2 regions of the Ureibacillus sp. MALMAid1270 genome follow, and region 2 is predicted to be linked to the other one. Evidence: riboswitches for the same ligand, from Rfam matches in the RefSeq annotation. Region 2 holds a riboswitch; the other holds the start of a gene.
What was found. Region 2 has a riboswitch for S-adenosylmethionine ahead of ACOQFO_RS05330 (methionine ABC transporter ATP-binding protein). Riboswitches for the same ligand answer to the same signal wherever they lie in the genome.

Region 1 (6,111 bases), on a different contig from region 2:
TCTACCCTATATTTCTAAGGAACTCAAGAAAAATCTTCCCAAGAAGGACATTTGTTTTTTTAAGAAGGTCAGAATATTTCAAATTTCACTTTAGAAAATTGTAAAATTAAGTATGTACATATCGAAACAAAAAATGTAGCAGCCAATTAGATATATTTGGCCGCTACTATTTCTACGATAAAATTTGTATTTAAAATGGTAGTTTTATTATTAGCAGTAACAGTATCGTTCCTAATTGAAGTGATCCCTAATTTTTTAACGCCCAATGAATGGCTTGTGGTAAGTATGAATTTTCAAGCTTCTCACGAAATGATGATCGAAACTGATAATTCAATTTAAGTAATCCTTCTAGTCCAATCGATCAGTTATGAAGTTGTCGCCCAATGAATGGCTTTCGGTAAGTATGAATTTCGAGATTCTCACGAAATGATGATGGAATTTCGTTATTCATAAGTTTACCTCTAAACTTCATTATCAATTACCCAATTATGCGTTTGTAACAGTTTCTTCTGTAACAGCTTTTGTTAAAGCTTGTTCTAAGTCGTCAATAATATCTTCCACCGACTCTAAACCGATTGATAGACGAATAAGTTCTTCACTAACACCAGCAATTTTTAACTCTTCAGCAGATAATTGTTGGTGAGTTGTAGAAGCAGGATGAATAATTAACGATTTTGCATCACCTACGTTTGCAACGTGGGAGAATAATTGAACATTATCAATTAATTTAGCGCCAGCTTCACGTCCACCTTTGATACCAAATGTAAGAATTGAACCAAAACCATTTTTCAAATATTTCTTAGCAAGATCATGTGTTGGGAAGTTTTCTTTTCCTGGATAATTTACATATTCCACGAATGGGTGGTTTTCTAAGTATTCAGCTACTTTTAACGTGTTTTCTCCGTGTTTTGTATAACGCAAATGAAGCGTTTCTAAACCTTGTAAGAAGTTAAATGCTGAATCTGCACTTAATGTTGGTCCGAAGTCTCGTAATAATTGAACTCGGAATTTCGTTGCAAAAGCTGCTGCTGCAGTATCAATACCATAACGTAATCCGTGGTAAGATTCATCTGGCTCAGTAAATCCAGGGAAACGTCCTTGCGTCCAGTCGAATTTACCTGCATCAACCACGATTCCACCGATTGTAGTTCCATGTCCACCAATCCATTTAGTTGCTGAATGGATTACAACATCTGCACCAAATTCAATTGGGTTTGAACCGTATGGAGATGGGAATGTGTTATCGATAAGTAAAGGTAGTCCATTTTCATGTGCAATTGTTGCTACTGCTTCAATATCTAATACATTCAAACTTGGATTTCCAATTGTTTCTGCAAAAATTGCTTTTGTATTTTCTGTAATTGCCGCACGGAAGTTTTCTGGATCTCTTTCATCGACAAATACTGTTTTAATGCCATAACGAGGTAATGTATTTGCAAATAAGTTGTAAGTACCTCCGTATAATGAACCAGCTGCTACGATTTCGTCTCCAGCTCCAGCAATATTTAAAATAGAGAATGCAATTGCAGCCATCCCTGATGATACTGCCACTGCAGATGCCCCTCCTTCTAATAGGGCAACGCGTTTTTCAAATACATCAACAGTTGGATTCATAATACGAGAATAAATATTTCCTGCTGTTTGTAAAGCGAATAATGAACGTGCGTGTTCTGTGTTCTCAAATGCATAAGCCGTTGTTCGATAAATTGGCACTGCAATTGCTCCTGTTACAGGGTCTGGTTTTTGACCACCATGTAATAATAATGTTTCCGGACGTAATTCTGACATGTTTCTTCCTCCTAAATGGTATTCGATGGATAATCGGTATTTACGAGGAGGTCTTTGGAAAACAAAAAAACCCTCTTCGCTAAGAAGAGGGTTGCAAATGAGCAAGTTTTCCTCCCCTTATCTTTCAGATCCCGACGAATCTGTAGGAATTAGCACCTTTGCGTAAAAATCACGCCGGTTGCCGGGCATCATAGGGCCTAGTCCCTCCGCCACTCTGGATAAGAGTATTTGATTCATGTTCCATCGTTAGACTTACTATAATCCATAGTAATCCACTCTGTCAACAATAATTTTAAAAAATTCGAAACATTTTTTATTTTAATCCGTATTATATGAATCTAGTATAATATAACTAAGACTTTAATATGAAAGGGGTTCATTAGATGGTAATCGCATCATTATTAGTGTTGATTGTCGGTTACTTAATGGGATGTATTCTCGGCTCAAATCTAGCAAAGTCACTAACCGGGGTTAATTTAAAAGAGACTGGCTCTAAAAACGCCGGAGCAACGAATGCAGTGATTTCACTTGGTTGGAAATATGGCATTTTAGTTGTCATTGTTGATATTGGGAAAATGATCTCTACCATCATACTTGTACGTTACTTTTTAAATATTTATGAATTTACAGCAGATGAAATTTCTTTACTTCTATATATTACAGGTGCAGCTGTAATCATTGGTCATAACTTCCCTTTTTATATGAATTTTAATGGAGGTAAAGGAACTGCATCAGTAATTGGTTTATTAATAATGATTAATTGGCAACTAGGATTACTAGCTATTTTAACATTCTTCATTTTTGCATTTTTATCAAATTACCTAATCATTGGCGTTTTCCAACTGTACTTTATCTTAATTGCCGTTTCTTTCACAGAACATTCTATTTGGCCGAAAGTTATTTCAATTAGTTTACTATTAATTGCATTATACTTACACATCGAAAATATTCAACGTATTCGCAATGGTACTGAACCAAAAATGTCAGTACTCTATAAGAAGGAATCCGAAAAATCTAGTTTTAGGACAAATCTACCCAATTGATTATTTTGCCAATAAACTAAAAATCAACTAATATTACCTTTGAAAGTATATTTCCTTTTGGCTTTACTATAAAAGGGGCAAATAATTACTTAAAGGGGAGAAGCAATGTGAACGAAGTAACAAAACTTTTACAAAGTCACTCATCAGTTCGTAAATATACAGGTGAGCTAATTTCAAAAGAAACGGTTATCGAATTAGTAAAAACCGCACAAATGGCTGCAAGTTCTCATTTTGTACAAGCTTATAGCATTATTTGGGTAACAGACGAAGAAAAGAAGGCGAAGCTTGGAGAACTTTCAAAAAATGAATTTCAATTTACAACTGCAGGTGCTTCATTTTTATTCTGCGTAGATTTTAAACGACTTCAGATTGCTGGAAAAAAACAAGGTGTTGATATTGTTGTAGATTCTGCAGAAAACGTTATGGTCGGCATTGCGGATGTAGCGATCTTTGCACAAAACTTTGTCATCGCTGCAGAGTCACATGGTTACGGTATCTGTTATATTGGTGGCGCACGTAATAACCCAGCAGAAATTAGCGAATTATTTGATTTGCCAGAGTACGTATTCCCATTATTCGCAATGACTATTGGAACACCTACTAAACGCAATGAAACAAAACCAAGACTTCCAGTAGAAGCTGTTTTACACGAAAACTCTTATGATATAGAGAAATATGACTCATTATTAGATGACTACGATAGCACTATGGAGAGCTATTATGCTACCCGTAGTTCAAATCAGAAAATGGCAAATTGGACAAAGCAAATGGCCGATTTCTTACTTAAACAAAGAAGACCACACATTAAAGAGTTCCTAGCATCAAAAGGCTTTACATGGAAATAATAGAATAAACCAATCCCCTTCAATTGTCCTATTTATTAAAATGGTTCGAAAGATTACTTACTTTTTCGCTACAATAATAGGTAGTAACTCCTCAATTGAAGGGATGATAGTTTTGATAACAGATAGACATGCCGTTAAGTCGATAGAACAGATTCAGATCAAGCATATTCGACATTTTTATCGTTCTATTGCTGCTATCAATTTAGCACTAGCTGAAATTCATAAAAAACTTGAGGATCAAGTTAATAAACAGAGCTATCGACTAGTTACTGAATATATTAATCAATTTATTTCTTATACTTCTGTATGGAATGTTAAATTTGCATATAACTTGGAAAGCCCTGAAGTAGCAATGCTTCAAATTTTTCATTTAGATTATATATTGGAACAAGAATCAGATAGCCGATTTATATGCGAAAGATCTGCTTTTAAAGAACTAAAAGAGAAGTTTTTTCAACTTGATGCGTTTAAAATAGAGCATATACAACTTAGAAAGCAAAAAATGCTTGATTATATTGATTCACATAAGAACCAGACAGCCCGATAATAAGGAGTGTCTGGTTCTTATTTTATGTCCAAATAGCACTACCTTTAAATTCATACATACTAGTATTTACTTTTTTAGGAGGGATTCAATTGAAAAATGTATTCATCATTTTATTTTTAATAACCAGTATTTATTATGTGTTCTTTGATTCTTTTATTTCAGACCCTATAAAAATAGTGTTTAAATTGATTCCTATGATTCTCGTACTATTAATAGCGTTTTTATCTAATAACCTTGCAAAAACCTATAAAACATTCGTACTCATTGCTCTCATTTTCTGTGCAATAGGAGACTATACGATTCAATGGTTCATCTTTGGTTTAATTAGCTTTTTAATTGGACATCTATTTTATATTCGAGCGTTTCTTTCTACTAACGAGCAAAAAGTACCATCGATCGCTAAGATTCTTTTAGTTACTTATGGTATTGTAATGGCATTCATCATATTAAGTGTCGTAATTCAAACAGGCAACATCGTTATGGCAATAGCTGTTTTCTGTTATATTACTGTTATATTAACAATGGGCTGGACAGCATTTAGAACAAAGTCCAAACTCGCAATAATTGGTGCATGTCTTTTTATCATTTCAGATTCAGTTCTAGCTATTAACAAATTTGTATTATCAGTTGATTATTCACATCAACTAATCATGTCCACCTACTACTGTGCTCAAATATTTATCGCTTTAAGTATAGATAATTATTCAGCAATTAAAAGTAAAGGTGTACAATAGCAGTAGATATAATCTATTTCCAATTCAAGGAGGACTTACCATTGAAAGAACAAGTCATTGAACGTTTAGTACGTTATGCAAAAGTAGATACAACATCTAACCCTGAAAGTACTACAACACCTTCTACTCAAAAACAATTTGATTTATTAAATTTATTGAAGGAAGAGTTAGAAACAATCGGTTTATCAGAAATTAGCTTAGATGAAAATGGCTACTTATTTGCTACATTACCGGCAAACACAGATAAACAAGTTCCAACACTAGGCTTTTTAGCACACGTTGATACATCACCTGACTTCTCAGGAACAAATGTAAACCCGCAACGAATCGACAATTATGATGGTGGGGACATCCAACTTCTAAATGGGTTAGTTATGTCACCAAATTACTTCCCTAATTTAAAAAATTACGTTGGTCAAACGTTAATTACAACTGATGGAAATACCCTTTTAGGTGCTGACGACAAAGCTGGGATTGCAGAAATCATGACAGCAATGCAATATTTAGTGGAACATCCTGAGATTAAACACGGCAAAATTCGTGTTGCATTCACTCCGGACGAGGAAATCGGACGTGGACCTCATAAGTTTGATGTTGAAAAGTTCGGTGCTGATTTTGCCTATACATTAGACGGCGGTCCACTTGGTGAATTACAGTATGAAAGCTTTAATGCTGCTGGTGCTAAAGTAACAACTCGCGGAACAAGCGTTCACCCTGGTTCAGCTAAAGATAAAATGGTAAATGCGATTACACTAGCGATTCAATTCCAAAATGAAATGCCAAAAAATGAAGTACCTGAAAAAACAGAAGGCTATGAAGGTTTTATTCATCTAATGAATTTCAATGGTCATATAGAGGAAGCAAAACTTTCTTATATTATCCGTGATCATGACCGTGAAAAATTCGAAGCTAAGAAAGCGCATATGTTAGCGGTTGAGAAAAAATTAAAAGAAGCATATGGCGAAGACGCAATTACTGTTGTAATCGAAGATCAATATTACAACATGCGTGAAAAAATTGAACCTGTATTTGAAATTGTTGAAATTGCTAAAAAAGCGATGGAAAACTTAAATATCACACCTGTTATCGAACCGGTTCGTGGTGGTACTGATGGTTCCCAATTATCTTATATGGGATTACCTACACCTAACATT
Region 2 (6,111 bases):
AGAAGCAGTTCATTTATTGATCCCTAGAAGTTACATGGAAGTCGCGAATGTCCCGAGTAAATTGTTAGCACAAAGATTAAGGGAAGCTCGATTCTCTGTGCATAAACGGTATCTAGTTTAATGAGGATGAAGTGCATAATACATCTCGTAAAGGCGCACAAATTAAAAAACAATACTTTTCGGAGATTTTTTCCGATGGTGGTTATTAATACCCAGGGTGGTGCAAAATTCGTATAAGCGAATTTTGCGCCACCCTTTCGTATTTTTGTTATAATAAAAAATACGAGTAAAGTATAGGATGAGTGCCATGGAAGAATGGAATCAACAACAATGGAAAAAAGTGATGCAAGATCATGAGCTAGCTGCCTTTTATTTATATACACCAATGTGTGGTACATGTGCAGTTGCCTCCAAAATGATGGAAGTGATTAAGAACGTCATCACAGATGTCCCAATCGGTAAAGCAAACATCAATTTTCTAGAGGATTTGGCTATGGAACATCAGATTGAAAGTGTTCCATGCCTGTTAATAAGTCGTGACGGAATTGTTACAGAAAAAGTTTATGCTTTTCAGTCTGTTCAAAATATTTATGAAAAGTTAAAAAAATAGATTGACGTGTATAAATATCCATGATAAAGTAACTTTCATAATAAATAAAACGAACGACAACTCTTATAAAGAGCGGCGGAGGGAAGTGCCCTATGAAGCCCGGCAACCATCACTGTGTGAAAAGGTGCCAAGTCACTCAAAGTTTCTAACTTTGATAGATAAGAGAAGGATCATGATTTTTCATTGTGTAATCAAACCCTTCTACTTATTGATGTAGAAGGGTTTTTATTTTAAATAATTCGTTCAACTTCAAGTTAGTGAAGTATGAAAATCATATAAAAAAAGAGTGATGATTGAATCAATAACATCACAGGTACCCTAATGTTGTTAATTGTTAGTAAGTCGATATGAATAATGGTAGTTTCATATTTGGTTACAAATAATGCACACGGGAAACGCTACATATAACGCGTCTAGTTAAAGGAGATCAATCATGATTGAGTTGAAAAATATAGAAAAACTATATAAAACGGACAATGGCGTAATCACTGCTGTGAAAGATGTGAACCTTACTATTAAACAAGGAGAAATCTTCGGGATTATCGGTTACAGTGGTGCAGGTAAAAGTACGTTAATTCGTCTGTTAAATGGTTTAGAAAAGCCATCAAGTGGAACAGTTGTTGTGAATGGTCAAGAGATTTCATCAATCTCGGGCAATAAATTAAGAGCTGCTCGTCAAAAAATAAGTATGATCTTCCAACACTTTAATCTTCTTTGGTCAAGAACAGTTGAAGAGAATATCTCTTTTCCTTTAGAGATTGCTGGGGTGAAAAAGGAAGATCGTGCAAAACGAGTAAAAGAGTTAATTGACTTAGTTGGTTTGTCAGGAAGAGAAAAATCCTTCCCATCTCAATTATCTGGAGGACAAAAGCAACGTGTTGGTATTGCAAGAGCACTAGCAAATAATCCTGAAGTTTTACTTTGTGATGAAGCGACAAGTGCGCTGGATCCAGAAACGACAGATCAAATTTTAGAGCTATTGCTCGATATTAATAAGCGCATAGGGCTAACAATCGTCTTAATTACCCATGAGATGCATGTTATTCGTAAGATTTGTCACCGTGTTGCCGTAATGGAAGCCGGCCAAATTGTAGAACAGGGTGAAGTATTACAAGTGTTCCAAAACCCACAAGCGCCAATTACGAAAAACTTCGTTATGCAAGTTTCAGGTAAAAAAGAAGCTAAAGTTTCGATTGAACAAATACTTACAAATTATTCTACAGGTAAAATTGTTAAGTTATCGTTTATCGGAAATAAATCCGAACAACCGATTATTTCACATCTAATAAAAGAATTTGATGTGGAAGTAAATATAGTACATGGAAGCATATCACAAACTGCAAAAGGTCCTTTAGGAACACTAATTATCCAAATAGACGGTACAGATTCGAAAGTAGAAGAGGCATTGAAACATTTAGATTCAATTGATATTCAAACGGAGGTGATTGATCGTGCTTAGTCAATTATTTCCGAACGTAAGATGGGATAAAATGTGGGAAGCTACATATGAAACCATTTATATGACTTCAATTTCTACTGTAGTTACATTTGTTTTAGGTTTAGCCATTGGGGTTTTATTGTTTTTAACAAGTCCACATCAACTTTGGGCAAATCGGTTAGTGAACTTTATTACTGGCTCATTGGTCAATATATTCCGTTCCATTCCGTTTATCATATTAATTATTTTACTTATTCCGTTTACGAAGTTTTTACTTGGAACTATGCGCGGAACGAATGCGGCTTTACCCGCTTTAATTATTGGGGCTGCTCCATTCTATGCGCGAATGGTACTTATCGCACTTCGTGAAATTGATAAAGGTGTAATTGAAGCAGCAAAATCAATGGGTGCAAAAACTTCCACGATCATTTGGAAGGTGCTAATCCCTGAATCACTTCCAGCACTTCTATCAGGAATTACGGTTACTGCAGTTGCACTTGTAGGTTATACAGCAATGGCTGGTGTCATTGGTGCAGGTGGATTAGGTAACCTAGCTTTCATTGATGGGTTCCAACGTAGTCGTGATGACGTAGCCTTAATGGCAACTATTGTTATTTTAATTATCGTATTTATCATCCAGTTTATCGGTGACTTCTTAACTTCTAAAACCGATAAGAGATAAGTAAACTTGATGTCCTTGGCAAAAGCCAATCACATAAAAAAACAACATATATGAGGGAGAAAAATAAAATGAAAAAACTATTATCATTTTTAATTTTATCTTTAGTTGTAGCTGTACTTACTGCTTGCGGTTCAGCAGAAAAAACTGAAGATACAAACAACAATGCAAGTGAAGGTACAACAAAACAAACTGAATCAACAGAAACTACTGAAACAACAAAATTAGTTGTAGGTGCTTCAAACGGTTTACATGATTTAATCTTAGAACAAGCTCAACCAATTTTAGCTGAAGAAGGTATTGAATTAGAAATCGTACCTTACCAAGACTATGTATTACCTAACGAACACTTAGAGTCTGGCGATTTAGATGCAAACTATTTCCAACACATTCCTTACTTAGAAGATGAAATTGCTCAAAAAGGTTATGATTTTGTAAATGCTGGTGGTATTCACGTTGAACCAATCGGTATTTATTCTCAAGATTATGCTTCACTAGATGAGTTACCAGATGGTGCAACAATCATTATTTCAAACTCTGTAACTGACCAAGGTCGTATTTTATCTTTACTAGAAGTAGAAGGTTTAATTAAATTAGATCCAAACGTAGAAAAAACTGTTGCTACAGTTGACGATATCATTGAAAACCCAAAAAATTTAGTAATCGATAACAGCTCTGCTCCAGAAATGTTAGTTACTTATTACGAAGAAGGCGAAGGGGATGCAGTTGTAATCAACTCTAACTTCGCAATCGATGCTGGTATTAACCCAATCGAAGACTCAATCGCAATTGAAGGTTCTGAATCTAAATACGTAAACGTAATTGCTGTACGTTCAGAAGATAAAGATAATCCAGCAATTAAAAAATTAGTTGAAGTTCTACACACTAAAGAAATTCAAGACTTCATCATTAACGAGTGGAAAGGCGCAGTAGTACCTGTAGCTGAATAATCACTATATAATAGGAAGAAACTCTTGGGAATTATCCCAAGAGTTTCCTTTTTTTTATTATCTAAATTGAGTTAAACGAGAGAAAAAGTTACTAACAAAATTTAAAAATACTTGTTCAGATGGGGCCAATTCACGGTTTATAGGGTATACAACTCCTACTGTGCGAGTAATTTGGGGATTTTCTATTGGTACTCTTACTGTGAATCTTGGAATTGTATCGTTAATAGAACTATCTGGTAGAAGTGTTATACCAATGCCTGCTGCCACAAGCCCTTTTAACGCATCTAAATCTTCCCCTTCAGAAGTAACATTCGGTAAAAAACCTGCAGATTTACAAGCGTCGTATGCTACTTTATGTAATATAAATCCTTCAGGGAATAATACAAAGTTCTCATTTCTTAAATCCGATAAGTTTAAACTTTCTCTCTTAGATAAAGGGTGGTTAGCGGGTAATAATGCATGGATACTCTCACTAAATAAAATATTTGTATCAATTACTTCATCTTTTGGAGGTACCGGTCCTAAAAATGCTAGATTTAACTCGCGATTTTTTACTGCATCGATTAAATAACGATAGGATCCTTGTCGTAAGTGAAATGAAACATCTGGGTATTCCTTTTTAAAAGCCGATATAACTGTTGGTAATACATAGCTTGCTAAGCTCGTAGGGAATCCAATCTTAATCGATCCTTTCGCGGGGTCAAGATATTCTTCCACTTGTTTTGCTGCATTATCAATTGCCTTTAATGCAGTAATACAATGTTCTAAAAATACTTTACCAATCGGAGTCAGTTTTACATTTCGACCGATTCGTTCGAAAAGTGGTGTTCCTAATTCATCTTCTAAGTTTGCAATTTGTCTACTAACTGCAGACTGAGCAACATGAAGATGTTCTGCAGCCTCTGAAATATGTTCTCTTTCCGCAACTTCTACAAAGTAACGTAATTGACGTAATTCCAATAATCTCACCCCATTCATCTAAAAAGTAGATGGATTTCATTTAAACTATATATTGTTAATATTAATTTAAAAACAATACAATGTAAATACGCTAATTTAGGGCATTTGGGGGGAACTAAGATGACTTTTCATAAATTACCAAACGCACAAGGCTTGTATTCACCGGATTTTGAGCATGATGCTTGTGGAATTGGGTTCTATGCAAATATTAAAGGTAAAGCTTCACATGATATTGTGAAAAAGGGCTTAGAAATGTTATGTCGGTTAGACCACCGTGCTGGTCGTGGTGGTGACGGAAAAACGGGTGATGGGGCTGGTTTAATGGTACAGATTCCCCATGGTTTTTATAAATTGAATTGTCCCGAACTAAATTTACCGAGTAAAGGTGAATATGGTGTTGGACAATTATTCTTTACAGAAAACGAACTAGAAAGACAAAAAATTGAGAGTACAATCAATAAATTAATTGAACAAGAAGGACAAAAATTAATTGGATGGCGTACTGTACCGACAAACAAGGAACTTTTAAGTGAATCAGCTAAAAGTACTGCACCAGTAGTTCGACAAGTTTTTATCCAAGCAAACAATGTAAAAGATATTAAAGAGTTTGAAAGAAAACTTTATTTAATTCGAAAACAAGCTGAGTTTTGGGCTAATGATAATGAGTTGAAATTTTATTGTCCAAGTATGTCAAGTCAAACGATGGTTTACAAAGGACTGTTAACACCAGAAGAAGTAAGTGAATTTTACATTGATCTTCAAGATGAAAGCTTTGTCTCAGCTTTTGCCATTGTTCACTCTCGTTATTCAACGAATACATTCCCAAGTTGGGAACGTGCTCATCCAAATCGTTATATTGTTCACAATGGTGAAATTAACACACTTCGTGGCAATGTAAACTGGATGAAAGCTCGCGAACAACGTTTTGTTTCAGAGGCGTTTGGTGAAGACCTACAAAAATTGTTACCAATCATTGATCAGTCTGGTTCAGATTCATCAATGTTAGACAATGCATTTGAATTTTTCGTGTTAGCTGGTAGAACACCGGCACATACAGCAATGATGCTTATTCCAGAGCCATGGACTGAGAACCCGCATATAACGGATGAGAAAAAAGCGTTTTATGAATTCCATGCATATTTAATGGAGCCATGGGATGGTCCAACAGCTATTTGTTTTACAGATGGTAAACAGATTGGATCTATACTAGATCGAAACGGGCTACGTCCAGCACGTTACTATGTCACTAAAGATGATATGATCGTATTTTCATCAGAAGTTGGTGTAGTAGATATTGAAGAAGATAACGTTTTGTATAAGGAACGTTTAAGTCCAGGACGTATGCTACTGATTGATTTAGAGAAAGGGAAAATCATTTCAGATGAAGAGCTAAAAAGCGAAATGGCTAACATGGAGCCATATTCTGATTGGCTGAATGATAATAAATTCACACTTCAAGATGCTAGTGAAGAGA

Region 1: linked by a shared signal. The riboswitch ahead of ACOQFO_RS09840 (O-acetylhomoserine aminocarboxypropyltransferase/cysteine synthase family protein) and the one ahead of ACOQFO_RS05330 (methionine ABC transporter ATP-binding protein) in region 2 are both predicted to bind S-adenosylmethionine.

Annotation. Positions count from the first base shown of each region.
Region 1 covers NZ_JBMIRP010000076.1:28,297-34,407, reverse strand. Annotated here, with positions in the region: gene ACOQFO_RS09840 (O-acetylhomoserine aminocarboxypropyltransferase/cysteine synthase family protein) at 487-1,788, opposite strand; SAM riboswitch class I at 1,903-2,013, opposite strand; gene ACOQFO_RS09835 (glycerol-3-phosphate acyltransferase) at 2,172-2,831, shown strand; gene nfsA (oxygen-insensitive NADPH nitroreductase) at 2,939-3,676, shown strand; gene ACOQFO_RS09825 (hypothetical protein) at 3,789-4,223, shown strand; gene ACOQFO_RS09820 (lysoplasmalogenase) at 4,313-4,957, shown strand; gene pepT (peptidase T) at 4,999-6,111, shown strand, end outside.
Region 2 covers NZ_JBMIRP010000043.1:1,680-7,790, forward strand. Annotated here, with positions in the region: gene ACOQFO_RS05320 (toprim domain-containing protein) at 1-121, shown strand, start outside; gene ACOQFO_RS05325 (thioredoxin family protein) at 308-610, shown strand; SAM riboswitch class I at 671-775, shown strand; gene ACOQFO_RS05330 (methionine ABC transporter ATP-binding protein) at 1,044-2,069, shown strand; gene ACOQFO_RS05335 (methionine ABC transporter permease) at 2,062-2,730, shown strand; gene ACOQFO_RS05340 (MetQ/NlpA family ABC transporter substrate-binding protein) at 2,799-3,677, shown strand; gene ACOQFO_RS05345 (LysR family transcriptional regulator) at 3,735-4,637, opposite strand; gene gltB (glutamate synthase large subunit) at 4,758-6,111, shown strand, end outside.